DNA from 2 places in the Desulfothermus naphthae genome. Region 2 is predicted to be linked to the other one. Evidence: predicted binding sites of a transcription regulator. Region 2 holds the regulator's gene; the other holds the start of a gene.
The links. Region 2 encodes HrcA, which represses chaperone genes, less so after heat shock. Its sites were predicted from a motif close to TGTTAGCACTCNNNNNNNNNGAGTGCTAACA; they were not measured.
Positions count from the first base shown of each region.

Region 1 (15,551 bases), on a different contig from region 2:
AACCCTGAATTTCATATTCTTACTTATGAAGCAGCAATTGTTTCTATTGATATGAATGTTATATTCCTTCTTATGGGAATGATGATAATAATCGGTGTACTTAAACATACTGGTATCTTTCAATGGTGCGCCTATAAATCATATAGTCTGGCAAAGGGAAACTTCTTTTTATTATCTATAATCCTAATGTTCTTTACTGCTTTTACTTCTGCATTTTTAGACAATGTAACCACCATGCTCCTTTTAACTGGTGTTGCTATTGAGATATGTGTAGCACTCAATATAAATCCACTTCACCTATTAATCCCTCTTGTTTTAGCCTCAAATATTGGTGGTACAGCAACACTTATTGGTGATCCACCAAACATCTTGATTGGCTCTTATGCAGGACTTAGCTTTGTAAAATTTGTTGAGGCCCTGGCCCCTCTATGTCTCATTTGTATGGTAGTACTTATTGTGTATACTAAATTTATATGGGGCAAAGAATTTGCCATGGCAAGGATAGAAAATGTGGATGAATTTATTTTAAAGTTAAAAGAAAAATATAAAATAACCGACGCCAAGCTCCTTAGCTATGGTGGAGGGGTTTTGGCCTTTGTTATTTTTCTATTTTTGACTGAATCTATTTGGCATATGGAAGTCTCTATAGCTGCACTTTTTGGTGCAGCTGTTTTGGTAACTATCGCTATAATCATGGACAAGATTGATCTAATTGAGCTAATTGAAAAAGACATTGAGTGGCCAACCCTTATGTTCTTTATATTCCTTTTTATGTTGGTTTCTGCAGTTGAATCTACAGGCCTTCTAGATCTAATTGCAGATTGGATCTTAAAGCTGTCAAAGGGGAATTTTGTAGCTGCCTGTACCTTTATCTTGTGGGTTGCAGCTATTATGTCTGCTTTTGTGGACAATATCCCTTTTACAGCAACTATGTTGCCAATTGTAGCTTATCTCTCAAATGTAATTCCCGAGGCACATAACACCCTGTGGTGGGCTCTTGCCTTAGGTGCATGTTTTGGTGGAAATGGAACTATAATAGGTGCATCAGCAAATGTTGTAACAATTGGTATAGCTGAATCAAAAGGCTACAGGACCACTTTTGGGGGATTTATGAAAGTAGCATTCCCCTACATGATAATAACTATAGCAATCTCTGAGGCATGGCTCTTAATGGTACGTCCATGAAATAAACTCCATAAAAACGAAAAAAGGGGCGACTTTAAGGAGTATATAATAAAAACTCAGTATATCCAGTGTTGAAGGTGATAAATTAAGAAGAGATGAGTGGTCAGTGTGAGTGGACAACAGATCACACACACTGATCACAAATCACCCTTAAATAAAATTTATTTTATATTTAAACCAGCTTTTTTTAAATTATTAATAGAAATAGCTCCGTGTCTAATTATCTTTATGGTTTTATCTCCAACAAATTTAATAATTGTTGAAGGTTTCCTTCCTGAAGGTTGTGGGTATAAATTAATTGCCATATCTACCTTTTTCAGAAGTCCTTTATTGATTTCATCAAACAATCTAGGTGATGGTTTGCCAGATAAATTTGCACTGGTTGCAACTAGAGGATATCCTGAAGCAAGACATAAATTCCTGGCTACAGGATGAGAGGTAAGCCTAATACACACATAACCTTCTTGGTTAACAACACCTTTAGGCAAATTAGTCTTTCCAGAAAATAATATTGAGAGGGGACCTGGCCAAAATTTATCCAAAATTAAGTCCAGGGGTATGTTATCTGTTCTATCTACCAACATCTTAAGTTGTGATATATCACCAATTATAACTGGTAATACCTTTTGCATGGGCCTAATTTTTATCTCAAAAATCCTCTTTATAGCATCTTGATTAAGAGCATTTGTGCCAAGGCCATACAAGGTCTCGGTTGGAAAAATAACAACTCCTCCTTTTTTTATAATTTCCGCAGCCTTAACTATAGGGGTCAAAAATGACCTCCCTTTTATTCGTTAATCCTGGCAAAAATCTTGCTTTCTAAAATTAAAACTGATAGAACCAAGAAATAAATTCCTGATACAAAAAACTTTACCTTATCTAAAAGGAAAGGAAATGCATAAAATTAATTTCAATGACATTGAAAAAAATATATCCCAACAAACAGATAAAACCAAGCAAAAAGCATCTAATCAAGACTTTGATATTTTCCTTAAAAAACAAATTGAAGAAAAACAAGAAAAAATGCTCAAACCTCAAATTTCCTCAACTCCAATTGAACTTAAGGAACTAGAGGCTGCCTTAAGATTAAATCAAAATCAAGACCATATAAAGATCATGGATAAAATAGAATCCACTTTAGATCAATGGGAAAAATATTCCCACAATCTATCTTGTGGGAATCTAAGGGAATCAGAAAACACTCTCAACTCCCTTATAGATGAACTGACTCAAATAGAGAAGGACTTAAATAGTAATGATATAGATTCCAGCGAAGGGGCAACTAATATTGTAAATGAATTAAAAATAATGGCCATCTCTGAAAGGGCTAGATTGAATAGGGGAGATTATACATAGAATTATTTTAACTCAAATTCTTTTATAGGTCTATAAACAGGTCCAGTTGGCTTTAAAATGCTTTGCCATAAAATGAATCTATGAATGGTTATCTGGGGCCAGGTGAGTTCATTTAAATATTTTAATAGCTCCTTCCAATTGTCTTTTAAACTAGCATTTTTTATCCGTCCTATAGTGAGATGCGGCTTAAATGGTCTATCATCTCCCTTAATTCCAATATATTGTAAAGATGAAGAAATTTTTTCTGCGAGTTTTATACATTCTCTATATCCTTTTTTAGTTCCTACCCAAAGAACGCGTGGTCTTTTGATATCAGGAAAATATCCACCACCTCCTGCCTGAAAAAGAAAAGGGGCTATCGTAACATTTTCAAGGGTAGATTTTATTTCCTCTACTTTTTTTGCATCAACTTCACCAATAAAAAATAAAGTGAGATGAAAATTTTTTTCTTCTGTCCACTTAACCTTAGACAACAAGTTATTTACCCATTTGTTTTTTATTTTTTTTAAATTTTTTTTGTATTCCTCGGGAAAAGGAATTCCTATAAAGATTCGCATTTAATAACTCCATGTAACATACATTAATGAATATTAAGTTGTTTAGTTTAACTTAAAACCAAAAATAAAATAGATTCAATAACCTCACACATACAACCTAATGTATCTCCAGTTATGCATCCCATGGTCTTTTTATAATAAAAAATAATTAAAAATGTTGATATAAAAAAAACACTGTTCAACAAAAAGAAATCTTTCCCCAGACAAAGGGAAATAAAAATTATACATGCAAATAGAATAAATTCATTTAATTTTACATTTGATGCAAAAAATCCTTTAGCAGTACCTATATCCCTACAATATCCCAAAAATTTCATTGCAATAACCATAGAGGTCCTAGAATATGCAGGTATTAACGAAATGATTAATAATCTGTTATTATCTATACCCTTTATACCAAAATATTTTATTCCAAGAACGCATACAATAGCCAGGACCCCCATTGTACCAATCCTGGAATCTTTCATTATTTTCAGCTTATCTTCCATGGACTTGTGACTAAATATCCCATCAGCAGTATCGGCCAGCCCATCCAAGTGAAGTGCACCTGTTAAAAATATTAACATTATAACGTCTAACCAGGCTACTGTGCTATTTGGAAAAATATGAGACATAAAAAAATCAAAACTGGCCACTATAAGCCCTAACAAAAGACCAACTAATGGGAAATAAGGCCTTATTTTATCAGGCATAAATTCCAGGTTGGTCTTTCTAGGAAGAGGCAAAGTGGTCAAAAAGAGTAGTGCTCCAAGAAAATTATTCATTTTTTAACCTTTTATAAGATTTGGAATTCCACAGGTAACAAAGTATACTTTATCTACCATTTTTGCTACTTTTTGATGCATAATTCCCACAACATCCCTGTATTTTCTAGTGAATTCATTTAATGGGACAATTCCAAGTCCAACTTCATTGGATACAAGGATTAACAACCCTCTATTTTTCCCAATTACTTCCAAAAGTTTTTCTATCTCAACCTCAATTTCCTGAATAGTAAGCCCCTTGTAAAAGAGATTATTGACCCACATTGTAAGGCAATCTACCAATACTATGTATCCCTTAATCACGACACTATTTAGTGTATCTGGCAAATCATAGGCACATTCTAAAGTCTCCCACTCATCTCCCCTCTCTTTTTTATGCTTTTTCACCCTGTCTTCCATTTCCTCATCACAAACAATGGAGGTGGCAATATAGATCTTCTTTTGGTTTGAATAATTGCCTGCTAGTTCTAAAGCAAATCTACTTTTACCACTTTTACATCCACCAATTATCAATACTGTTTCCATAAAAGGATTTTCTCCTGTTTTTTTATATAGCACTAAACAATTAAATATTAACAGGTTAGATGAAATCCAGCACCGACCTTTTTACCTTCTTTAGATAATCTGTTAAATTCAGAGATGGCATCTTTTGTTGGTTTTTCTATAAGTTTAATTTTTTGTTTTTTCAAATAATTTTTAAGGGAAGGATCTACTTTCATCAAGCCAGGATCGCCCTGACCAATAATAATAATTTCCACGCCGTGTTCAAGTATATCTTTTATATCTTTTTGTAACACCCTGTGTCCTTCACTTCGCCACCAGTTAGGGATGATGGAATCTTCTATAATTTTCAGATCATGGGTATAAGTTTTTCCTGATATCTTCATAAATCCAAATTTATACTCTTCTATTTGAAGCATATATCCCTCCTCCTTTTAAAACAAATCAATAAACAAAAAAGGCTGGTCTCAAGACCAGCCTTTTTTGTTTTTCTCTTTGCATATCTATTAATACATGCCGCCCATTCCAGCGCCAGGTGCAGGCATGTTTTTATCTTTTTCTTCTGGTTTTTCGCAAATTGCAGCCTCAGTTGTCAAGAGCAAGGATGCAATAGAAGACGCATTCTGCAAGGCAATCCTGGTTACTTTCTTTGGATCAATTACACCAGCCTTGAGAAGGTCCTCATATTCACCAGTAGCTGCATTAAATCCAAAGGCGCCTTTCTCAGATTTTACCTTTTCCACCACTAAGGAGCCTTCATAACCTGCATTTGCGCAGATCTGACGCAAAGGCTCTGTAAGGGCTAATTTGACAATTTCAATACCCGCTTTCTCATCTTCATCAGCAGCCTTTACAGCTTCAACAGCTTCAAGGCATCTGATAAGGGCTACACCACCACCAGGAACAATACCTTCTTCAACAGCTGCCCTGGTTGCATTGAGCGCGTCTTCTACCCTGGCCTTTTTTTCCTTCATCTCGGTCTCAGTTGCAGCACCAACATTAATTACGGCAACACCACCAACCAACTTGGCCAGACGTTCCTGTAATTTCTCTTTATCATAATCAGAAGTGGTTTCTTCAATTTCAGCTCTGATCTGATTGACCCTGGCTTTGATGTCTTCTGGTTTTCCTGCACCATCAATTATTGTGGTATTTTCTTTATCAACAATTATTTTCTTGGCCTCACCAAGGTCATTTAGAGTAGCGTTCTCAAGCTTAATGCCAAGATCTTCTGAAATCACCTGACCACCAGTTAAGATAGCAATGTCCTGCAACATTGCCTTTCTTCTCTCTCCAAAACCAGGCGCTTTTACAGCACATACCTGTAAAGTTCCCCTAAGTTTATTTACAACCAATGTAGCAAGGGCTTCACCTTCCACATCTTCAGCAATAATCAACAAGGGCTTACCCTGTTTTGCAACCTGCTCTAATACAGGAAGGAGGTCCTTCATTGCAGATATCTTTTTCTCATGGATTAAGATATATGCATTTTCCAGCTCACATGTCATTTTGTCAGCATTGGTTACGAAATATGGAGATAAATAACCTCTATCAAACTGCATACCTTCAACAAACTCAAGGGTATTCTCAAGACCCTTTGCTTCTTCTACGGTAATAACTCCCTCTTTGCCAACCTTACTCATTGCATCTGCAATAAGATTTCCTATTGCAGAATCATTATTGGCAGAAATTGTACCTACCTGTGCAATGTCTTTTTCATCTCTGGTTGGAACAGAAATTTCTTCTAGTTTTTTGACTACTGCATCAACAGCCTTATCAATACCCCTCTTGATGATCATGGGATTTCTACCAGCAGCAACTAACTTAATGCCTTCATTGAAAATCTTCTGGGCAAGGATGGTTGCTGTAGTGGTACCGTCACCAGCAATATCAGATGTCTTGCTGGCAACTTCCTTTACCATTTGCGCACCCATGTTTTCAAATTTATCTTCCAGTTCAATCTCTTTTGCAACTGTAACACCATCTTTTGTGATAACTGGGGATCCAAAAGACTTTTCAATCACTACATTCCTACCCTTTGGACCCAAAGTTACTTTTACAGCATTTGCAAGTTTATCAACTCCAGCCTTTAATTTTGCTCTCGCAGTTTCACTATATAGGATTTCCTTTGCAGGCATATTACCCACCTCCTTTTAAAATTTAATTTTCAATAATAGCAACAATATCATCTTCTCTCATGATGAGATATTCTTCACCTTCAATCTTTACCTCGGTTCCTGCATATTTACTAAACATTACCTTGTCCCCAACCTTTACAGACATCTCAATCCTCTTTCCATCATCAGTAAGTCTCCCAGGACCTACGGCGATTACTTCACCTTTAATTGGCTTTTCCTTTGCAGTATCAGGGATGATAATTCCACCTTTTGTTTTTTCCTCTTCCTCTAAACGCTTTACCAACACACGATCATGTAATGGTTTTAACTTCATAGCCTCCACCTCCGTTTTATTTTGTAGTTTCTATTATCTTTATTTATTATTAGCACTCTCTAATTGCGAGTGCCAACAAAATTACCTTACTAATCACCCTTATCACCCCTTTCCATGTACGCTTATTAATATAAACTCAATTTTTTAATTGTAAAGATCAAAAAAAGTTTTTTTGTAATTTTTATTTAACATATTGAAATAATTTATAATTTTTTATTCGCCTCTTCTACTACTCGGCTCATCTCTTCCCTTAACTCTTTTAATTTTTTCTCTAATTCAAAATCATAAATAGCCAGGATTTGGGCGGCAAGATAAGCTGCATTTTTAGCTCCAATCTTGTCAATGGCAACGGTTGCGACTGGATATCCAGGAGGCATTTGCACAGTGGAAAGAAGAGAATCCATTCCACCTAAAGAAGATGCATTGATTGGAACTCCAATAACAGGTCTTATTGTCCTTGCAGCAACTGCTCCAGCTAAGTGGGCAGCAAGACCAGCTGCACAAATAAACACCTTGCACCCCCTTTCCTCTAAATCTCTGATTAAATTTTCAGTTCTCTCAGGGGTCCTGTGGGCAGATGTTACATGAAATTTATAACTAATACCCAATTTTTCCAGTATTTCCACACATGGAATCAGCTTTTCTCTATCTGAAATACTTCCAATCAAAATAGCTATATCCACCATTAATTCCTCCTAGTTAAATAGCGGATTTGAATCCTTAGGTTAAGCTTTAAAAAACTCCATTTAAGACAAGATGGTAGAGAGGTAGGGAGACGGAGAGGGAGGGATTCGAACCCCCGGAGGGCTGTAAACCCTCAGTAGTTTTCAAGACTACCGCCTTCGACCGCTCGGCCACCTCTCCGTAGTGGAATAAATATTACTCATATTTTTGAAAATTTCAAGAGATTTATTTAACTAATAAAAAATTAAATAAATATTTAATATTATACTCAATTTTCGCATATTTTCAGTAAATTCATTGTAAAAAAATATTAATATCTAAAGAAAACGAAGAAAAATCCGAATTTTAAAAAATAAAAGGAATTTAATAGCTATGAGCATAAGAAATTACAGAATCATTTCATTGGTTATAGTGAGTTTGTTTTATTGTTCCTGTATAAAACCTTCTTACCCACCCATACGAGGTTTCATCACCACCGGGTCATATTTTTATATTACCAAAGAAACCTCTCCATCAAAGGCATGGGCAAAATTGGCAGGTATTGTAGCTAAATCCATATCTAAGACCGTAGCATCAAATTTTTCAACCCCGGTCAAGAGTGTATACATTAGTTATGGAAAAAACACACTATTTGAAAAAAATTATAGAGAGCTCCTAGCTACTGCAATGGTAAAAGAAAATTTTAGAATTTCAAAAAAAAGTGATGCCAATTTTTTAGTAACTTTTGATTCTTATATTATGTCAAGTAAAAAAGAAGTAATTATTAATACAAGTTTGTATTATCAAGGATGTATTATTTTTAGAGATTCATCAGTTTTAAATTTAAGTAATGATATAACTGTAATAAATGATTACAAATTGAAACTTACTATATATAAAAAGATGCCTCTAGAATCAGACTATAAAGTTTATAGATTAGTAGATAAGTAAGAGGAGTACTTATGAGAACTAAAGTTTTTTTCTTTTTTATCATGTCATTTGTATTTATAATAAATTCTAGAATATGTTTGTGTAAAAAACCAGACTATTTTATAATTCAACAAGAAAAATATATTAATCCAGGTGAAGAGGTGTCTTTCTTTGACTTAAAAACATTTAATGTTTCGGATGTAATACAAATGATATCTAGGAACCTTGAAAAAAACATCAGTTTGTCAAAATATGATACATTATTAATAACTACCTTGACTGACTTAAACAATTTTAATATTACCTGTAAACTGGCAAGAATAATTCAGGAAGGTATAGCATCTTATTTTACAAGGGAAGGGTATAAAGTTAAAGAAATAAGGTTGAGAAATTATTCTCTATTAATTAAAAAGAAAAGGGGAGAATTTGCTTTAAGTAGAGATCTGTCTTTAATCCTATCTAAATATAAAAGCAATACAATGTTAACTGGAACTTATGTCCAAATTAATAATAATTTATTGTTTATCACGCTAAAAATAATTTCTCTCCAGAATAATGTAGTGTTATCCTCTATTTCTTTTACACTTTTTTTACCTGAGGAGTATCAATCTCTGATACTTCCTGAAAGGATAAAAGAACTCAAAAAAAAGAAAAAAGAAAAAATAACAAAAGCAAAAATAGAGGGTGGGCCAATTGAATTAGGTGTCAAAATATTATCAAAATTTAATAAGGATGATATAAAATTAATACAAAAAAGATTAAAAGAGCTGGGATTATATAATTTGAAAATAGATGGAATATGGGGAAAAGAAACACAAAAGGCAATGGAAACCTTTAAGAAAATAATAGGAATAACTCCATATAATAAATGGGATTTACAAACCCAAAAAAGATTATTTAAAGGTACAAACATGTAAAAAAAATAAACTTAAAAATTTGACATCTTCCAGGATTAATGAGCATGTACAACAAAAGTAAAATATTTATTTATATTATAGTAATATTTACATTCCTTTGTCTATTCTTTATATCATGCACAACAATTAAGTATACCAGAAAAGAAAATTCACCATCTTACAAGGCAATACCACCTGATGATAATGACCTTATCCTAAAGAAAAGTTATATTGCTGCTCAGTATCTAAACAAAAAACTAAAAGATTTAAATATAAAAAATAAAACTATTTTAATTACAACATTTAGTAATAATGAGAGTCTCGAATTATCCAATGCACTTGGCCGTTTAATACCTTATTTGATTAGCACAAAGCTATCCCACCTGGGTTATAATCTTATAGATTTAAGATTAAATAAAAAAGATATTAGAATAGAGCCCGGAAAAGGAGAATTTATATTAACGAGAAATCTCAATAAATTAAACAAAAAAATAAAGGTAGACTTAATACTGACAGGTCATTATTCTATAATATATAAAAAAGTTTATATTCATTGTGAAATAATTTCACCTCTAAAAAAAATAGTACTTTCAAGTTATGATTTTGTCTTGCCGTATAAATTTATAAAAGATCGTACAAAAGAGTGGATAATCCTACCCAGTATTAAAACAAGTTAACATTCAAATTCTACAATAATCCACATACTTCTACCATTGTGTGATTATTTGTCGTATCTTAGTGAGGGCAATTACACAGGTGAGAAGATGACAGCGTACCTTGTTGTCTGTCCAATGGTATATAGGTTGACCTGATACTGAGGATTTCCTATCGAGAAATTCCTTCTCTCTATAATCCAACGGTCAAGGGAGGCCTGGACTATTTTTTCTGGACTCCACTTAATATTATCAGTAACTATTATTTAACGACCAAAGTTTGATTCTGTTTTCTTGATCTCATATTGATTTTTTCTGAAGGATATGGTTTTTTATCTGATGTGAGTTCAAGATGGTAATTTTGAGTGCCTATATGAAGTTTCTTGCAGACTCTTATAAAACGATTTTTAATAGTTTTGATTTTCTAACTCATTATCGATGAACACTGATCCAAATTCCTCACTTTGGATCCTCAGAGGTACACCAGATGATTCAGCTTTTTTAAGTCTTTTAAGAATACTGTCTGGTGTGCCGAAGTACTTTAACCTTTTTACCTTTTCTGACAGTTTCTCTCAAATACCAATAGGTTCTACCTTTAATTTTCCTTTTGTATAAAGGTACCATAAAAATACTGTAATAGATTAGGTTCTACAATTGCAAGAAAAAAATTAGATTTTCCTTGAAAAAACTACAAAAAATAATGAAAAATTAATAAAATATGATAGGTTTTACTTCTTAAAGAAGTGCTCCAAACCCTTAATTGACGCGGGTTTTAGCAAAATTTTCTAAATTAACTCTGAAAGTCCTGTTTTTAAATAAGGCACAAGCTGTTACACCAGACAATACTGGCTCAAATGTGATTTTTGGGGGTTTTAATTTATGCCATGTACTCGTTTACAAAATTAATTGACAACATAAAAGAAATTTTAAAAGAGTTCCATATAATAATGCTTCACTCTGGACTAGCTCATTAAGCCCAACCCCCAACACCACTTATCCTTATTTTTCTCATTTTATTTGCAAAAAATTCTCTTTTATTGTGAAAGCTTACATTCATATACCTCAGCACCATATTTGCATGAATTAAGAGGTGTTCAAGGAAATCTATAAGAGATTTTTTTCAGCTCGAAATAACGGTAGAATTGTTGAATTTCAACGTAATAAATCCCACCGATAAAGCCGGGGGCATGCGGTAAACAAACATATCCCTGATCACTCACAGAAAATCAGGGACCGGGTTGGATAAAAAAATTTTTCCAACTTTTTTCCAACCTTACTGTTAGAATGAAAGATTAAACTCTTTTACTTTAATGAAATTATTGATGGGCCATGAAGGAGTCGAACCTTCAACCTCCGGATTAAGAGTCCGTTGCTCTGCCAATTGAGCTAATGGCCCGTCTGAAAAAATCTGTTAAGGTTTTTTATATTTTCTGTCAAGAGAAAAAATTCTTAACCAAAAAACTTCACATATAGTATTAATTTAGTTCTGTTATCGTTAATTTACTCTTATGTTGACAAAAATGGTATACTTTTATAAACTAATTTTAATTTAAAATTCTAATTACTTTAATTTATAAAAGCTCAGGGAGAATCAAGTGAACTATCATCTCCCCCTTTCTGAGGTGTTCCTTACTGAAGTTGGCCCAAGAGATGGACTACAGTCTTATCCCTCTTTTATCCCAACCTCAAATAAAATTAAAATAATTGAAAACCTGATAGAAGCTGGTCTTAAAAATATTCAAATAACTTCATTTGTAAATCCCAAAAAAGTCCCTCAATTTAAAGACGCAGAAGAGATAGTAAAATATTTTAGAAACACTGATTTGATTTTAACTAACTTAGTTTTAAATAAAAAGGGGTTAGAAAGGGCATTATCTGTTGGTGCTAAAGGCGTTGAAATATCAATATCTGCCAGTAATGATTTTAATTTAAAAAATACTGGAATGTCGAAAAAAGACTCTATAGTTAGTTTAAAAGATATGTTATTGATTGCTAAAAAAAGTGGCCTCTATATAAGAGGAAGTATTCAATGTTGTTTTGGATACGTGAAAAGTTGTGATGTGTCATTAGAGGATGTTCTAGAAATCGTTGATATTTATTTAGACGTAGGAGTAGATGAAATAGTGTTTGCTGACACAACTGCAAAGGCTAACCCTATTTTAATCAGTAAATTTTTTGAAAATATTTTGAAAAAAGTAGATTCAAATATTATCTCAATGCATTTTCACTCTAAAATGAATTTAGGTATTGTTAATATGTATGAGAGTCTTAAATTTGGAATTAAAAGATTTGATACTTCCTTTGGTTATCTGGGTGGATGTCCTTTTTTAGACAAAAGTTATATTAATATTTCCACAGAAGAGGCTGTTAATCTTTTAAATGAGCTCAATATTTATACAGGAGTTGATTTAAACAAACTAAAGAAATGTTCTAATTTTTTAAATAACAATGAAGAGACAGGTCTAATGGATTGTAAAACCTTATAATTTTAAGGAGGGGGTATGGACTTTGACCTTACTAAAGAACAAGAAATGATAAGAAAGGAAGTTAGGAAATTTGCCTTAAAAGAGATTGCCCCTGTAGCTAGGGAGCTCGATGAAAAGGAGGAGTTTTCTGTTGAAATAACAAGAAAGATGGGAGAAATTGGTCTTTTTGGAATGTTTGTATCTGAGAAATATGGGGGCCAGGGACTTGATTATCTATCCTACATCATTGCTGTTGAAGAATTAGCAAAGGTTGATGCTTCTCAGGCTGCCACAGTTGCGGCAGGAAATTCCCTTGGTATTGGTCCAATTTATTATTTTGGAACAGAAGAACAAAAAAATAAGTATCTGCCAAAATTGTGTTCTGGAGAAGGATTGTGGGGATTTGGGCTAACTGAGCCAGAGGCAGGTTCTGATGCTGGAGGTACCAAGACTACAGCAGTCAAGGATGGAAATGAATGGATTATAAATGGATCTAAGATTTTTATAACTAATGGATCAAGCCCAATATCCATGGGAGTTACTGTTCAGACGGTTACAGGTACAAGGGAAGATGGTAAACCAGAATATACTTGTTTTTTAGTTGAACATGGCACCAAAGGTTTTACTGCAAAGACAATTCACGGGAAAATGATGTGGAGGGCATCAAACACAGCTGAGCTTTATTTTGATAATGTAAGGGTCTCTGAAGAAAATATGTTGGGAAAACGGGGAGATGGGTTTAAGCAAATGCTTATGACCTTAGATGGTGGCAGATTATCAATTGCTGCAATGGGTCTTGGTGGAGCAGAAGGTGCCTATGAAAAGGCCCTTAAATATGCAAAAGAGAGGGTACAATTTGGTCAACCAATCTCGAAATTTCAGGCCGTTGCCTTTAAATTGGCAGATTGTGCAACAGAGATTGAGTGCGCCAGAAATCTCCTTTATAAGGCCTGTTGGCTTAGAGACCATAATAGACCCTTTGCCAAATATGCTGCAATGGCAAAATTATATTGTTCTGAGCTTATGGGACGAGTAGTTGATCGGGCTGTTCAAATTCATGGTGGATATGGCCTGATGAAGGAATATGATGTTGAAAGGTTTTATAGAGATCAAAAGATATTGGACATAGGAGAGGGTACCTCTGAAATACAGAGGATTGTAATATCAAGATATATTGGTTGTTAAATAGAGAGGATTGTTATGAAAGAAGAAATTTTACTGAAACAAGAAAAAGATCAGATATGTATTTTAACTTTAAATCGTCCCCAGATAATGAATGCTTTAAATTTTGACCTATTACATGCTTTAAAAAGAGAAATTGACTCTATTAGATTTAGAAGAGATGTACGTGTTGTTATAATAACAGGTGCTGGTGACAGGGCATTTTGTGCTGGTGCAGATCTAAAAGAAAGGGCAACTATGCCAGAAGAAAAGGTGAAGGAATTTATTTATACTGTGAGAAACCTTTTTACTGATATTGAAAATCTTCCCAAGCCTGTTATTGCTGCTGTAAATGGCGTTGCACTGGGTGGCGGTACAGAGCTGGCTCTTGCTTGCGATATCCGTATAGCATCAGAAAATGCTACTCTGGGTCTAACTGAGACAAGATTGGCCATTATCCCAGGTGCGGGGGGAACCCAGCGTCTACCTAGAATTGTTGGGGTAGCAAAGGCAAAGGAACTTATTTTTACAGGCAAAAGGGTAAGTGCAAAAGAGGCACTTGATATTGGACTGGTTAATAAAATATGCACCCTAGATAACCTCCTTTCAGAATGTGAAAAATTGGCCAGGGAAATCTGTGAAACAGGGCCAATTGCCATTGAACAGGCAAAGTATGCAATAAATAAGGGCATAGAAGTTGACATTAATACTGGTCTTGCAATTGAGTCCAATGCCTATTGGATAACCATCCCCACAGAAGATAGGTTAGAAGGGCTAAGGGCCTTTAAGGAAAAAAGAAAGCCAAATTATAAAGGTAAATAAAATAAGTGTTAAGTTGTGTGATATACACAGTTCAAATACACACATAAAAGAGGAATGTAAAATGGATGAAAGAACAAGTAATATGCTCTTTTGGCGAAAGGAAGAAGAAAAATTAGATGAACTTGTAAAAAAAGCTCTGTGGCCAGGAGGAGAAAAGGCGGTTTTGAGATTAAAAAAACAGGGTAAAAGACCTGTTAGGGAATTAATAAATTTATTAATTGATCCAGGAACTGAATTTTATGAGCTGAGCAGGATAGCTGGTTTTGGAATGAATTATCCAGAGGTTGAAGATGTACCCTGTGCTGGATTAGTTACAGGAATTGGGAAGATTCATGGTAATTGGACAATGATAATTGCCAATGACTCGCGGGTAAAAGCAGGAACCTACTTTCCTATTACTGTAAAAAAACATTTGCGTGCCCAGGCAATTGCTGAAAAGTGTGGTATAAATTGTGTGTATATTGCAGATTCTGGGGGTGCTTTTCTCCCAATGCAGGCGGATGTGTTTCCTGGAGAAGATCACTTTGGAGCCATGTTTTATAACATGGCTAGAATGTCTGCTAAAGGCCTTAAACAGGTAACCATGAGTACTGGTGGAAACACTGCAGGAGGCGCATATATTGTCTTTATGGCATGTCAGGCAGTTATGGTAGAAAAATTGGCATATTCTTTTTTGGGTGGTCCACCCTTGGTCAAGATGGCCACAGGAGAAGAAATAACAGCCGAGGCCTTAGGTGGTGCTGATGTACATACAAGGATCTCTGGAGGTGCTGATTATTTTTGTAAGACTCAGGAAGAAGGTATACAAAAAGTCAGGGAAATATTGTCAATGGAGCCGCCTCAAAAGATTCACTGCCACAGATTTGAAAAAAGACCTCCAAAGGTACCAGTAGAAGAAATATATCAAATTCTGCCAGCTCAGGTGAGCAAAGGCGTTGATGTTAGGGCCTTTATTCGCGCAATAGCCGATGGTGGTGAATTTTTGGAATATAAAAGGAGGTTTGCACCAGGTAAAGGAGAAAATATAGTCACGGGTAAAATTAGAATAGATGGAATACCTATTGGGGTAATTGCGTCAAATGGAGTGGGAATAATTTTTGTTGAAGCTGCAAAAAAGGCCACAGAATGGATTGTAAGGTGTTCCTAC
Region 1 is NZ_BAAHYQ010000001.1:1,245,089-1,260,639, reverse strand. It holds gene ACYQ1E_RS06150 (ArsB/NhaD family transporter) at 1-1,185, shown strand, start outside; gene ACYQ1E_RS06145 (L-threonylcarbamoyladenylate synthase) at 1,347-1,958, opposite strand; gene ACYQ1E_RS06140 (hypothetical protein) at 2,080-2,541, shown strand; gene thpR (RNA 2',3'-cyclic phosphodiesterase) at 2,544-3,098, opposite strand; gene cobS (adenosylcobinamide-GDP ribazoletransferase) at 3,146-3,862, opposite strand; gene cobU (bifunctional adenosylcobinamide kinase/adenosylcobinamide-phosphate guanylyltransferase) at 3,866-4,387, opposite strand; gene ACYQ1E_RS06120 (Mth938-like domain-containing protein) at 4,435-4,782, opposite strand; gene groL (chaperonin GroEL) at 4,870-6,501, opposite strand; gene groES (co-chaperone GroES) at 6,524-6,823, opposite strand; gene purE (5-(carboxyamino)imidazole ribonucleotide mutase) at 7,018-7,500, opposite strand; tRNA gene ACYQ1E_RS06100 (tRNA-Ser) at 7,591-7,678, opposite strand; gene ACYQ1E_RS06095 (hypothetical protein) at 7,871-8,428, shown strand; gene ACYQ1E_RS06090 (FlgO family outer membrane protein) at 8,440-9,324, shown strand; gene ACYQ1E_RS06085 (FlgO family outer membrane protein) at 9,369-9,980, shown strand; tRNA gene ACYQ1E_RS06080 (tRNA-Lys) at 11,280-11,352, opposite strand; gene ACYQ1E_RS06075 (hydroxymethylglutaryl-CoA lyase) at 11,552-12,442, shown strand; gene ACYQ1E_RS06070 (acyl-CoA dehydrogenase family protein) at 12,458-13,606, shown strand; gene ACYQ1E_RS06065 (enoyl-CoA hydratase) at 13,622-14,404, shown strand; gene ACYQ1E_RS06060 (acyl-CoA carboxylase subunit beta) at 14,466-15,551, shown strand, end outside.
Region 1: the regulator HrcA is predicted to act here: its motif matches at 6,862-6,892, upstream of groES (co-chaperone GroES).

Region 2 (15,551 bases):
CCCCTTCATGCCAATTATCGCCATACAAAACAAGGCCAGGCCTATCTGACTTTTCCATTGCCTGTTTTAGGGCATCCTTTAAAATCCTATCTTCTTCCTTTTTTCTTGCCCTATTGTATCCCTCTAATTTTTTGGCTATTTCCTTTGCCCTACTCATATCCTGTGTTAAAAGGAGTTCCACTCCATCCTTACCATTCCCCATTCTACCTGCAGCATTGATCCTTGGAGCAAGCATAAATCCAACCTCTTCTGCTCCCAATTTTGCCCCTACTTTAAGACCACTTTCCTCTTTAAGAGCTACAATGCCAGGCCGCCTGGTTTCAGAGAGCATTAACAGACCATTTTTAACCAGTATCCTATTATCTATATCTAAAGGCACTACATCTGCAATAGTTCCCATGGCCACAAGGTCAAGATATTGTCTAATATCTATTTTTTCAGGAAGTTCATTATTTAATCCAGCTGCAAGCAAAAAAGCAACGCCTACTCCTGCCAAATTTTTATATGCATTGCTATTTATTTTTGGATTAATAACAAAATTTGCAGGAGGCAACTCATCTGCCGGCATGTGATGATCAGTAATTACAACATCTATATTTTGCCCTCTTATCCACTTAACTTCCTCAATATTTGTTATTCCACAATCTACAGTAATGATTAAATTAACACCTTGTGCAACCAATGTTTTTAACCCTTCTAAATTAAGCCCATATCCCTCTTCCAGTCTATTTGGGATATAATAAATAGGAGAAAAACCTTTCTTTCTAAGTAAATCTACCAAAATAGCAGTAGATGTTATGCCATCTACATCATAATCACCCCAAATTGCAACCTTTTTCCCTGATTTCAATGAATGTGCAATAAATTTTACTGCACTATCTAACTCTCCAAGAGATGATAAGGGTTTTAAATATCTCAAATGCGGATTTAAGAATATATTCATATCTTCAATGGTTCTTATGCCCCTCTTTAACAAAAACTCCACAACTAATCTAGATACCCGTAATTTTTTAGAAAATTGGGGTACCAATAGCTTTAATTCATCAGACAAGGGCCTACTCATATTCCATTTATACAACAAATCAAACTCCTTATATAAGTGTCTGTGATCTGTGTGGGTGATCTGTATCTGTAACTTGACATCCCATACTGACCACTCACACTGATCACTCATCTTACCTTATTTATCACACTCAACACAACAGGGATATACACAATTTTTATTACATACTCATTTTTAAACCAATCCCTTTTTTTCTAAAAACTCCATAAACTTTCTTGCTTCTTCTAAGTCTGGATTTAATTCTAATGATTTTTCCAGATATTCTTTACATTTACTATAATCCTTCATTTCAAAATAACACCTGGCTATGTTATATAAAAGGTGATCATCCTCTGGAGCAAGTTCAAGTGCCCTTTGATAATATTCAAGGCACTGTCTATACATCTTATTTTTTCTGAGTTTAATTCCAAATTCATTGAACAGGTGTTTATGCTCTTTTTCAAAGGCTGCATCTAGCTTGACCAACCTTTCAAAAATATTTTGGGCCTTTTCTGTATCTCCCCTATCAAGGTATGTTAAACCAAGCCCAAAATTGGCCCTGATATTTTCTTCATCCACTTTCAGGGCATTTTTATATTCAAACTCTGCACTGTATGTCTCTCCCCTCATCCTGTGTCTATCTGCCCTGGCAATGGTCTTATTTAACTCCCGTATCCTTGGATAGACTTCATATGTATAAAATTCTGGCTCTGGGATAAATTTTTCAAGGAGTTCTTCTTTAGTAATTACTTTCTTTGGGCCAGAAGGAACATAATTCTTATTTAATGCTTGAATTTCCACATTTCCATCATCTAACTCCTTGACAAACCAATAACTTTTTTGAACAGTCTTTCTCTGGGTCGTACCTGTTCCTATCTTCATTACGGTCTGGGTAGAAAATACGCCTTTAATTTTTTCTATAGGTGCTTCCGTTGACTTATTATCCATATTATCTCCTCACCCTACATTTGGCTGATAAATATATACATCTTAAATTATCATATGCTTTATTTAAATCATCATTTAAAATTACATATTCAAATTCATCTATGGCTTCCATCTCTTTTTGTGCATTTTTTAATCTTATTTCAATTGTTTTGGGATCATCTCCACCCCTTCTGACCAACCTTCTCTTAAGTTCATCAATTGAAGGTGGTAAAATAAAGACAAATACACCTTGTCTCAAACTTTGTTTAAGACTTTTGGCCCCCTGAACATCAACATCAAATACAACATCAAAACCTTTATTTAATTTCTCTTCAATCTCCTTTCGTGGAGTCCCATAATAATTTCCATGTACATTTGCCCATTCAGCAAACATATCTTCTTTTATTAGTTTTTTAAATTCTTCCTTTGAGATAAATACATAGTCTATGCCATCAATTTCTCCTTCACGTGGTTTTCTCGTTGTGTAAGAGATTGAAAATTGGATGTTTGGAAATTCTTCAATAAGCATCTTTACAAGGGTTCCTTTGCCAGCTCCAGATGGACCACTGATAATCAGGGCAATACCCTTATTTTCCATCTCCCTCTCCTTTTTCTAAAGCTACCCTCTGCGATATGGTCTCAGGATGAAGGGAAGACAAAAATACATGGTTTGAATCTGTTAAAATAATAGACCTTGTCTTTCTTCCATGGGTTGCATCAATAAGTCTGTGATCGTCTCTTGCCTCTTCCTTTAACCGTCTCATTGGAGAAGAATTTGGATTAAAAATTCCCACGATTCTAGAGGCAACTACATAGCTTCCAAAACCTATATTTATAAGTTTTTCCCCCATAACATCACTCTAAGTTTTGTATTTGTTCTCTAATTCTTTCAAGTTCTGTCTTAAATTCAACTACAAAAGAACTTACTTTAGCGCATTGAGCCTTATTACCCAGGGTATTTATTTCTCTAAAGCTCTCTTGACAGAGAAAATCCAATTGTCTTCCAACATATCCTTCAGAATTAAGCAGATCTAACATGGCATTTAGATGGGATGTTAGCCTGACAAGCTCTTCTGACACGTCTAATCTATCCGCCATAATTGCCAGCTCTTGCATAAGTCTGTCTTGTTCCACCTGAATATCTATTGCCTTTAAAATTTCTTCTATCCTCTGTCTTAAGAGTTCAAACTTCTCACTTACCAGGCCTTTGGTGGCTTGACTTATTTTGTTTTTAATATCAACCAGTCTCTTAAGTCTAGACTTAAGATCCAACACAAGGTCTTGCCCTTCCCTTTCTCTGAATTTATTCCAGGATAAAAGGGCCTTTTTAAGACCATTTTTCAATTTGTCAACCAGCTCAGATTCTGCATCTACTGGAGCTTCAGTCCATAGGCCAGGAATAGAAAGAACCTTGTTATAATCTGGGACAAATACCTCGCCCTTTTTCTTGGCATAGCTTTTTAAAAATCCAAACAAGACATCTAGCAGTGTCTCGTTTATTTGAAATGGGACTTGATCTTGTCTAAATATTTTAAGCCCCAGAGAAATATCTATATTCCCTCTACTCACAAATTTTTTTACTTCTCTTAAAAAGATATATTCTACAGATCTCAAAAATGAAGGTATTTTAAATCTTATATTTAAATTTTTTGAATTTAGGCTCTTTATCTCCCAATGCTGCAAACAAATCTCATCGCTTATTTCATATGAACCATAGCCAGTCATTGACTTAATCATCTATTTCCCTTTAACTTTTTTTTATAATTCTCCCTTAAAAGCAAAAGGATCTTTTGAAGATCTTCCTTTGCATAATCTGGATATGTCCAAGGAAGGCTTTGCCATCTGCCCTTTTGAAAGATCAGGGTAAGGTCAGCCCAGATACCCTCTCTTAAATAAATCCTGTGAGTATATTCTTTTCCTGTGGCAAGCACGAACCTCTCAAAAGAGAGAATACCAGGATCTAAATTAAAGATCCTTGATCCATCTTGTTTTGCATATTTCTTTTCTATCTCATTAGTTGTTAATTTTATATCAGCCAACTTATCAGGTGAAATAAGATCTTTAAAGGACAGAATACGCCTATATATGGGAGTTCCAAGTTCCCTGTCATAATAGGTGGTCTCTGTAAATAAAATCATAGGAGATATGTATTCAATCTCTCCCAGGGCCTCTTTTAAATCTTCCTGCACCCTGGGCCAAAATTGATCCCATTTGCTTCCTAAGATAGATAATACTAAAAGGACATCTTTTGGTTTTTTGGGTACACTCATTTTATATCTGCTTAACAACCAAATTTAATTTATCAAAATCAAGGGACATAGGTACAGCTTTAATTAAGTCTCCCTTTTTTAAGGGTAAAAAACTTTTTTTATTTATTTTACAGATAATATAATATTCATTCATACCCACCAATTTTTCTGTATCTTCAACAATGATATTTACCTGGTCTAAAGAAAGAAGTTTTTTTAAAAAATTTTTCTTTTTCTCTAAAAAAAGTTTCCTTAACAAAAAACTTCTTTTTTGTTTAATATCTTTTGGAACTTGATATGGATATTTTGCAGCTGGGGTATCTGGCCTTTTGGAATATTTAAACACATGACCATAGGTAAAGGACATTTTTTTACAAAAATTATAAGTATCCAGAAAGTCTTTATCATCTTCACCAGGAAATCCAACTAACACATCGCATCCAAGTCCAAAAATTGGCCATATCTCTCTTAATTTATACATAAAATTTAAAATATCATCTGGAGAATAAGGGGACCTCCCCATTTTTTCCAAAATCTTTTTACTTGCTGACTGAACTGAGACGTGCAAATGCGGTGCAATTTCAGGACATTTGCTAATTACATCTAAAGCCCTATCATTTAAAAGAGATGGATCAAGTGAACTTATCCTAATGCGTGCCCCTTTATATTTTCTAACTAGCTTTGTTGCAACCACTTCTATGAGATCCCATAGATCTAATTCTTCTCCTAAATAATCGCCTTTAAACTCCTTTAAATTAATCCCACTAATTATAATCTCTTTAAAACCTCTATCTAAGATTGTTTTTACTTCTTCTAAAATAGATAGAACATCTCTACTCTTAGAAGGACCACGTGTTAAAGGCACAATACAATATTTACAATAATGGGAACAACCATCTTGTATCTTTATAATTGGTCTTGCCCTGAAATAATCCTGTATTTTCAAGGAAAAATTATCTCTGAAATCATCTTGTTTTGCACCTATGTTTTCTGGAAAGCCCAAAAGCTGGAATTTTTCCCTTTGAGGAATTGTAAGTCTAACTCCATCTATAGCTTTTATCTCTTTCTCCCATCTTGGAATGGCACATCCTGTTACTATTATCTTACATTCTGGGTTTTGTCTTGCAAATCTCCTTGCATACTTTTTTGTATCAGATATTGCCATATGAGTTACAGCACAGCTATTTATCAAGACAATATCTGCCTTTTGGGGATCATGAACTTCAAAAAGTCCTTTTTTAATCCAGGCTTCTCTGATTGCCTCTGACTCATATTGATTGATCTTACAACCAAGGGTCAAAATATAAAAACCTTTACCTTTCATTTCTGATTATTCCACCCCCCAGGACCACATTTCCAGAATAAAAACAACATATCTGACCTGGAGATGGTCTTGGAATCTTCTCTTTAAAAAATACTTGAATTATCTTATTTTTTTTCTCCCAAAAGGCCTTTTTTGGCTTCATGTTATAATTTACCTGAATCTCTATTTCTTCTGGCCAATTGTCCATGGGAACAAGGCAATTTACATCACCCACAACACACCTGTTATGCAAAAGGTCATTCTTTGTACCCACAACTAAAATATTTTGATCAAGGTCCTTATGGATCACATATAAAGGCTCTAAGTAAGGTATCCCAAGCCCACGTCTCTGGCCAATTGTATAATTAAAAAGCCCTTTATGAATACCCAATTCATCACCCCATATCCCTATAATCTTACCAGGTCCTGGAAGGTTCTTCCCCATTTTTTTTAAAAAATCTCTGTAATTTCCTTTTATAAAACAAATCTCCTGACTCTCAGATGTAATAGCTGGGGTAATATTTTTTTTATTTAACTTCTCTCTAATTTCATTTTTTTTATATCCACCAAGGGGCAATTTAACATCCTTAAAACTATCTTTTGATACCAAAGACAAAAAATAACTCTGATCTTTGGCTTTATCTATACCCCTATACAATCTAATTTGACTATTTTGGTTTATAAGTTTAGCATAATGGCCTGTTGCAAAATAATCAAATCCTAAGTCCATTACACATTGTTTAAGTACACCAAATTTAATATATTTATTGCATATACAACATGGATTTGGCGTAAAACCTTTTAAATAATAATCTACAAAAATATCTACTACATATTTTTTAAATTCATCTATTAGATCTAAAAATATACACTCAATATTAAGGGATTTAAATTTATCTTGAATTTTATCCTTAATTTTTCTTAATTCTTCTGTAAAAATGCCAAAAACACCTACTACATCATACCCTTTTTCCTTTAGCAAAACAGAACAAAAAAGACTGTCCATACCCCCACTTACTGCTACACCAATTTTCATACTAAAGTCTGAAATCAGCGGCGAGCGAGTAGCGAATCCGCTGAACCGTTTTGTTTGATTATTTTAATATTTCTATAATCCTGTCTATCACCTCTTGAACTTTGGAACCCTTCAAACTACCTATTTTATATAAAATTATATCTTTATCTGCTGTGAATATTTTATTAGGCCTTATATTACTTTCTTGCCTTAAACCACCTATTGCAAAATTGTCATCTTTTAATTCTATTGCATACTTATCTCTTACATTTTTGCTTGTTATTTAACACAAAATCAAATCCTGTCCTTCTAAGTTTGAAATTACTAATGCGGGCCTCCTTTTCCTTCCGGTTAAATCAGAAAAAGGAAAAGGAATAACTATCACATCTCCTTTTATAAATCTTTCCATGCTTCATCTTCCTCTGGAAGAAGCCAATCTTTAGATAGTGACTTTTCACTTAGATATAATGTTTCTTTTTTTTGAGCTTTTAATTGTAAATATTCTATAAAATCAATCAATTGCTTTTTATAGGGTAGCGGTAATTCCCGCATTTTTTCTATTAATTTTTCTTCTAAAACTTCTATTTCTTCCATTATATTCCCTTTTTTATTATTCTAACATCAACTCATAATTCATTAACTTTTTAGACCAAAGGGTTCGGGCAAAGGATCAAGTTCTCCTTCAACTCTGTCAGCAATTCCAAACAAAATGTCTTCCCTAAATGGCGGAGCAATAAATTGAAGCCCAACTGGAAGTTTTAGGTTATCTCCAAGTCCCACAGGAATGGAAATACCAGGCAGTCCACTTAAATTCAGAGGATTTGTAAAAACATCTGTGAGATACATGGTCAAAGGATCATGGATTTTTTCCTTTAATTTAAAGGGAAGTGTTGGTGATACTGGGGTTAGTATCACATCACAATTTGAAAAGGCCTCTAAAAAGTCCTGTCTAATTAATCTCCTTACCTGAGCTGCCTTTTTATAATAGGCATCATAATATCCTGCAGACAAAACATAAGTGCCTAAAATAATACGTCTTTGAACTTCAAATCCAAACCCTTCACTACGTGTTTTTACATACATATCAATTAATTCTTCTGCGTCCTTTGTCCTGTATCCATATCTTACTCCGTCATATCTTGCGAGGTTTGAACTGGCTTCTGCCATTACAATTATGTAATAAGTGGCAACTGCATATTTGGTATGGGGGAGGGAAATGTCAATGAGTTCTGCCCCTAATTCCTTTAAAAGCCTGAAAAAATCTTCTGATTTCTTTTGAATGTCAGGATCTAGCCCTTGTTGCCAATATTCCTTTGGCAGACCAATCTTTATTGACTTGAGGTCCTTGTATTTTTCCATCTCCTGTAAATAATCTGGCACTGGATTTGGAGATGATGTGGAATCTTTTTTATCTTTTCCAGCAATCACAGAAAGCATAAGGGCTGCGTCTTTTACTGTCTTGGTAATTGGACCTGCCTGGTCCAAAGAAGATCCATAGGCAATCAGCCCAAATCTAGATACCCTGCCATAAGTTGGTTTTAGCCCAACAACTCCGCAAAATGCAGCAGGTTGTCTAATAGACCCACCAGTATCAGTTCCAATTGAAATAGGGGATTGAGATGCCGCAGTAGAAGCTGCTGACCCTCCACTGGAGCCACCTGGAACCCTATCTAAGTCCCATGGATTTTTTGTTGGCTTAAATGCTGAATTTTCAGTGGATGACCCCATTGCAAATTCATCCATATTAGATTTTGCTATAATAATCCCCCCTTGTTCTTTTATTCTCCTAACTATCTCAGCATCATAAAAAGGAATAAAATTCTCCAACATTTTTGACGCACAAGTAGTTGGAATGCCTTTAGTTGTCAAAACATCCTTTATAATTACTGGTATTCCCCAGAGTTTTTTAGAAGGATCAGGACCATTTTTATCCATATCTCTTGCGTTCTCAAGGGCCTGGTCTTTATTTATGTAAAGGAGGGCATCAATTTTTCCTTCAGTCTCCTCAATCCTCTTTAAATATGCATTTACAACTTCTTCAACCTTGACCTCGCTACTTAAAATCATATCTCTGATTTTGATTCCAGAATATTTTCTAACATCCATAGATATATCTCCTCATTCTTTAGCTAACTACCTTTGGTACAATAAAGTGTTCCCCATCTTCCTCTGGTGCATTTTTTAATACATCTTCCCTTGTAAATTCAGAATAGACCTCATCTTCCCTATATGGAGTAGGATGTTCAACTGGTGAATACATGGGTTTTACATCAGATGTATCCACTTCTGATAATTGTTCCATGTAATCCAATATCTGGCTCAGTTGTTTTGAAAAAAGTTCCAATCTATTCTCATCTAGATGTAGTCTTGCTAAATAGGCTATGTTTTTGACCTGTTCTTTTGATATCTTCATACAATACTCCTTACCTCAAGAGAATTTTTAATATATCCTCAAAACAAACATATGTTGAGAAGCAATTCCCTTTTCATCCCACTTAATTGGTCCAATTGTCCACTTAAATTCTGGGTTATTTAAAATAGAATCAATAAGTTGTCCATTTTTTAGGTGTTCTTTAAGATATGCTGCATACCTAAAAAAGTCATACCCAAGACATATCCAGAAATTAACATCCTTTTTACTTAAATCAAACACTATTTTTTTCAAATTAATTAGCTGGTTATTATTGTTATCCTCTATCCAGGGAGATGGATAGTATGCCCTTTTAAACATGGATATTTCCAGGGGAGTAAATTCTGGTTTAAAGCTACCCCAAAGAGCTGGCCCTAAAAAATATAAATCAGATGCATTATAATAAAAAAAGTAAGGAATTATTATCCTGGAATTTTCAAAAGAATCTGGGATAAACACAGCAGAAAAATCTATATCTGGTTTAAACCCTTTTATCTTTTCATCGTCCTTATCTTGAAATAGATCTTTTGGCACATCCAAAAAATTACCTACTTTTTCTTGCCAATCCCTTGTGTTTTCAGGATCATACCATGATATTTGTGTGAGTTTAGCCCCAAGTAAACGAGCTTCATTAAAAAATTCTTCTCCCAAATTCCTGCCATAATCTGATCTTGGATAAAAAATAGCAAAAGAATCTATTTGGAGCTTATCCATAGAAAACTTAATTAACTCAGTGACCTGGTCTTTATGGGATGGAAAAAATCTAAAACCGTCCACGCCTTCCTTTGGAATATAAGACCTAAATGCAAATAAATGAATTTTTTTTGGAAGGTCTGTTTTCAATATCTCATTAAAAGTTTCCAGCTTAATAAAACCGCCAACAATTAAATCCTTACTTGCAATCTCTTTTAATCTATCTATCCACCCACTTGCATTTGAATTTAAAACAACTACTTTTGCTTCAACTCCCATACCTTCCATCTCATAAATAGCTGCCTCAACCCCAGTCAAAATCTCATAGGAGACTTGCTCATATAAAGGATCAAAGGGTAGGACCAAAACAAGTTCTATCCTTGGAATTCCATTTTTTTCAATAAGAGTTTTAAATTCATCTAGAAATAATTCTTTTAATAGGGAATTTTTGTTTAAAATATTCTGAAGCAACATATAAGATTTGGACCAAGATATCTTTTTTGAAGACAGAAGGCACAAAATCTTTGCCCACATTATTAAACTATCTGGAAGTTTTGCTGGATCTAGGTTTTCTAAACGATATTTTGTTGCAATATTCTCCTCTAATATGCTCTTGTACAAATCATTTAAAATATCATATTGTTCCCTTGAATTAAATGTGTTGTAATAATTATCAAAAATAGCTCTTCCATTATTTATATCTTTGTTTTTTAAATATGAGAGTTCCAATAAGATAAAGCTGTTTTTTCTAATAGTTAAAGGGAGATCTATTTTGATTAAGTCTATTAAATATTGGTAATATTTTTGTTTTTCATTTTTTAAATCTAAATAAGTCAAGTAGTATTTATGGAATTGCCATTTCTTTAAGTAGGTTGGATCAATTGATTTCCATTTATCCAAATATAATTTGGCCTTAACTAAATTTTTACTCTGGAGAGAACACTTAATAATCCTCTGTATCAAAGTAAGTTCCCTTTGTTTGGGAACAAGATAGTTATAAAGGGCCTTTTCATAATTTTCACAGGCAGATATATACTCCCCTTTTTCCCAGAGATAATCTCCAATCTCCAATGGAGATTTTGGAACCATCTTAATTTGTTTTTTGGGGCCACAACCTATAAAAATAATAAGAAAAATACAAAATAATAAATAATATCTCATGCAAACCTCTTGATCTTCAAATCTGTCGCCTTGAGAGACTAAAATAAAAAAGCCTGGGCTATATTTTAAGCCCAGGCTCAAGATTAGAGGAGGGGGAACGTTTATGTCAAGCACACTTATTTTTGCTCAGTATATTCAGCATCTACCACATCATCATCCTGGTTTGGATTACCTGCTTGTGCACTTGATGCGCCTGCTTGAGCGCTTGAACCTGTTGCACCTGCTTGTGCTCCTGCTTGTTGTTGCTGATATAATAACTCAGCCAACCTGTGAGATGTCTGAGTTAGGGCATCCATTGCATTTTTAATTGCCTGTTCGTCTTCGCCATCCATTACTTTCTTTAGATCTTCTATCTTTTGCTCTAATTCAGCCTTAAGAGCACTGTCTACTTTATCACCAAGATCCCTCATGGACTTTTCAGTTGTGTAGATCAGGGTATCTGCCTGATTTCTTAAATCAATCAAACGTTTTCTCTTTTCATCTTCTGCCTTATGGGCTTCTGCTTCTTTAATGATCCTTTGAATTTCTTCCTCTGATAGACCACTTGATGGCTGAATCCTGATAGACTGTTCTTTTCCTGTGCCAAGGTCCTTTGCAGAAACATTCACAATACCATTGGCGTCTATGTCAAAGGTAACCTCAATCTGAGGAACTCCCCTTGGTGCAGGAGGAATTCCAACTAAATCAAACCTACCCAGACTCATATTATCCTTTGCAAGGGGCCTCTCTCCCTGCAGTACATGGATAGATACTGAAGTCTGGTTATCAGCAGCAGTTGTAAATATCTGACTCTTTCTTGTTGGAATAGTAGTATTTTTCTCAATTAGTTTAGTAAATACCCCACCTAATGTCTCAATACCTAGAGAGAGTGGTGTTACGTCCAGGAGCAATACATCTTTTACATCTCCAGAAAGTATTCCACCTTGAATAGCAGCACCCATTGCAACTACTTCGTCAGGATTTACGCCTTTATGGGGCTCTTTTCCAAAGAACTCTTTTACTTTCTTCTGTACAAGTGGCATCCTTGTCATACCACCTACTAAGATAACTTCATCTATATCATTTACTGTAAGTCCAGCATCTGCCAATGCCTGCTTACATGGTCCTAGAGTCCTATCTACGAGATGTTCTGTAAGAGCCTCTAACTTTGCCCTACTTATTTTCATATTCAAGTGCTTTGGACCAGTCTGATCTGCAGTTATAAATGGTAGATTAATATCAGTCTCCAGGGCAGTTGAAAGCTCTTTTTTGGCCTTTTCTGCTGCCTCTTTAAGCCTTTGCAAGGCCATTGTATCATTGCTCAAATCAATTCCTGTCTCTTTCTTGAACTCTTCAATTATGTAATTTAAAAGTGCCTGATCAAAGTCTTCCCCACCCAGGAAGGTATCACCGTTTGTGGCCTTTACCTCAACAACATTATCACCAACTTCAAGAATTGAAATATCAAAGGTACCACCACCTAAGTCAAACACAGCTATTTTTTGATTAACTTTTTTATCAAATCCATATGCAAGGGAAGCAGCAGTTGGTTCATTAATTATCCTCTTTACTTCAAGTCCTGCAATTCTTCCTGCATCCTTTGTTGCCTGCCTCTGGGCATCGTTAAAATATGCAGGAACCGTTATAACTGCTTCTTTTACAGGTTCGCCCAGATAACTCTCTGCGTCTTCTTTTAATTTTCTTAAAATCATTGCAGAGATCTCTGGAGGGCTATATTTTTTCCCTTCAATTTCAACATATGCGTCGTTGTTTGGACCTGGAACTATATTATAGGGACACCTTTCTTTCCATTTTTTCACCTCTTCTGAATCATAACTGCGTCCCATAAGTCTTTTTATGGCAAAGATAGTCCTCTTTGGATTAGTAACTGCCTGTCTCTTTGCTAATTCACCAACTAGTCTCTCTTTATCAGTAAATGCAACAATAGACGGAGTGGTCCTCCCACCTTCAGGATTGGGAATACATTTTGGCTCTTTCCCTTCCATTACATAAACACAACTATTTGTTGTTCCGAGATCTATTCCTATTATTTTTCCCATCTTTTTGTCCTCCTAACTTACTAAATTTTCTTTACATAAAAAATAAGCTTATTTTTAAGCTTGTAAAGGGCTTAATTATTATTTTCCTGTTTTTTGCTCACCATGACCTTTGCAGGTCTAAGTACCCTATCCTTTATTTTGTATCCTTTTTGCATAACAGTAGAGACCATACCAGGTTCCATGTCTTCCCTTTCCTGCTGTGCCATGGCCTCATGATAATTTGGATCAAAGGGTTCTCCAATTTCAGTTTTAATCTGTTCTAACCCGTGATTTTTTAGGGTATTTAATAAAATATTTAAAGTCATTTCTATGCCTTCAACAATATCTTTACAGGCCTCTACTTTTTTTGCGTGCTCGAGTCCAAGTTCAAGGTTGTCTATTACTGGAACTATATCTTCTAAGACCTTTTCAGTTGCATATTTACAAAAATTCTCTTTTTCCCTTTCCATACGCTTTCTAAAATTATCTGCATCAGCCTTTACCCTGAGCATCTCCTGTTCCATTTCTTTTTTTACTGGACACTCAGGACAAATTTTCTCTTTGCAGAGTTCTTTTAATTTTTCTATATCTATCTCCTCTTCTTTTTCTTTGGTTTGTTTTTCTTGCTCTACCTCAATTTTTTCTTCTTGCTCACAAGAAACCTGTTCTTGTTTTTTTTCATCACTCATCCACTACACCTCCACAAATTATTTTTTTGAAAAATCAGACTTGAAATTAAGTAAGAGAAGGTTGGCTACTATAGCCTGGCCTCAAGTATCTTACTAAGCATTTTGGCCATATAGTCAACCATGGGGATTAATTTTGAATATTCCATGTAGATGGGACCAATGGTACCTATAATTCCTAAGGGTTCACCATAGGCACCATAAGGGGAGGAAATTATTGACCATTCACCCAGGTCAGGATCGAAAAGTTCATTTCCAAAATGAATAAAAATTCCTTTTCCTTCCTCTATTTTATCTAAAATCTTTAAAAATTCAGACCTTTTTTCTATATATTCTAATAGAGATTTCATCCTCTCTATATCTTTTGGATCTATACTACCAATAACCCTATGTGCACCTTGGACAAATATCTCCCGCTCATCTTCGGCCTCACAGGTATATTGAGCTAGGGTCAAGGCATTTATATATAATTCATTAAATTTCTTTTTTGCCTCTTCCATTTCTTTTAAAAACTGTTTTTTTACCTCAAACAGGGGCTTACCTGAAAATTTTTCATTTAAAAAATTGCTGAATTTAACAAGGTCATCGGAATTTATCTTCAAATCTTCCACTGCAATTAGTCTACTGTGAACCATACCCCCTTCAAATACCAAAATAGCCATAACAAGACCTGGTTTGACTAAGACAAAATCTATATGTTTCCATTTCATAAAGGAGATTTCAGGAGAAACAGCCAAACCCACAAGTGCAGTTTCATCTGATATAAACTTTGTTGCTCCTTCTAGAATTTGGGAAAAATCATATACAACTGCACTATTAAAATATTCCTTTATTTTCTTTTTTTCATACAAAAGTGGCTCTGGCTTCAAAATATTGTTTAAGTAAAACCTGAGACCTTTTTTGGTTGGAATCCTTCCAGCAGAGGTATGGGGCTGTTTTAAAAAACCCTTTTCAGTGAGATCAGCCATGACATTTCGCATGGTGGCGGGACTTAAATTAAATTTAGATTTCTTGGCAACATATCTGGAACCAACAGGAGTACCTCTCTCTATATATCCTTCGACCACTATTGACAAAACCTCTAATTCTCGGTCATTTAATGTTTCCATGGAGTAGCCCCTATTAACAATATTCTGCATATAACACATTTAATCATATACAAAATTTGTGTCAAGAAAGTGTTTTATTTCCTCTAGCAACTTTTTGAAATTTACAAAATTGTTAACACCAATTCTCGATGAACTTGGGAAGGTTGGGTTTAAGGAGTAATCCAAGAAAAATAATATATATTTTCGCAAAGTATGGAAAAAAGGACGGTATTGAAAGTTATACTGCTCCCAAAAAAGTTGGACACGTTTTGAAGGTAGAGTTAGGAGTTGAGTAAGGGGTGAAAAAGGGTTGAAATTTAATCTTGGAAACAAACTTTGGGAGGGATTTTCTATGAAGAGAAGGAAATGGAGTGCTGATGAAAAATTGGCCATTGTATAAATGGGAATTAAGGGGAAAAATCTGTGGCTCGAATCTGTAGGGAGCACCAAATTTCTCAAGCTCAGTATTATGAATGGTGTGAGAAATTTTTAGAAGGTGGTAAAAACGCCTTGGCTTTTGATGCTCCCAGCAAAAAAGAAGCTCAACTAAAAGCTGAAATTGAAAAACTACAAAAAATAAATGGAAAATAAACTGTCTACATCGAAATACTAAAAAAAAGAGGAACTTCTCAAGGGAAAATAGAAGCTATCTCACAGCTGGTAAAAATAAGTTTTTCTGTTAAAGATGCATATTACGCTATGGGGATATCCAGAAGCACTTATTATTCATACAAAAAAACACGTCGACCCAAAAAGAAAAGTAAGGAATATTTATATTTAGTAAATAAAATCAAAGAGATAAAAAACAATCATCCTTTTTGGGGATATAGACGATTAATACTGGCTTAAAAATAGAGAAAATATAAATGTAAACAGAAAAAAGGTCTATTGCTTGTTAGTGACAATGGCTCACAACCTACTTCCAGATCTTTTATGCAATATACAAAACAATTGAATAT
Region 2 is NZ_BAAHYQ010000003.1:172,777-188,327, reverse strand. It holds gene recJ (single-stranded-DNA-specific exonuclease RecJ) at 1-1,081, opposite strand, end outside; gene ACYQ1E_RS12395 (tetratricopeptide repeat protein) at 1,238-1,990, opposite strand; gene gmk (guanylate kinase) at 1,992-2,567, opposite strand; gene ACYQ1E_RS12385 (DUF370 domain-containing protein) at 2,557-2,820, opposite strand; gene ACYQ1E_RS12380 (YicC/YloC family endoribonuclease) at 2,825-3,706, opposite strand; gene ACYQ1E_RS12375 (DUF4416 family protein) at 3,703-4,239, opposite strand; gene ACYQ1E_RS12370 (MiaB/RimO family radical SAM methylthiotransferase) at 4,241-5,542, opposite strand; gene mnmA (tRNA 2-thiouridine(34) synthase MnmA) at 5,532-6,557, opposite strand; gene ACYQ1E_RS12360 (hypothetical protein) at 6,820-6,945, opposite strand; gene ACYQ1E_RS12355 (hypothetical protein) at 6,930-7,130, opposite strand; gene gatA (Asp-tRNA(Asn)/Glu-tRNA(Gln) amidotransferase subunit GatA) at 7,173-8,642, opposite strand; gene gatC (Asp-tRNA(Asn)/Glu-tRNA(Gln) amidotransferase subunit GatC) at 8,662-8,949, opposite strand; gene ACYQ1E_RS12340 (type 1 periplasmic-binding domain-containing protein) at 8,977-10,800, opposite strand; gene dnaK (molecular chaperone DnaK) at 10,917-12,839, opposite strand; gene grpE (nucleotide exchange factor GrpE) at 12,911-13,507, opposite strand; gene hrcA (heat-inducible transcriptional repressor HrcA) at 13,576-14,613, opposite strand; gene ACYQ1E_RS12320 (transposase) at 15,016-15,183, shown strand.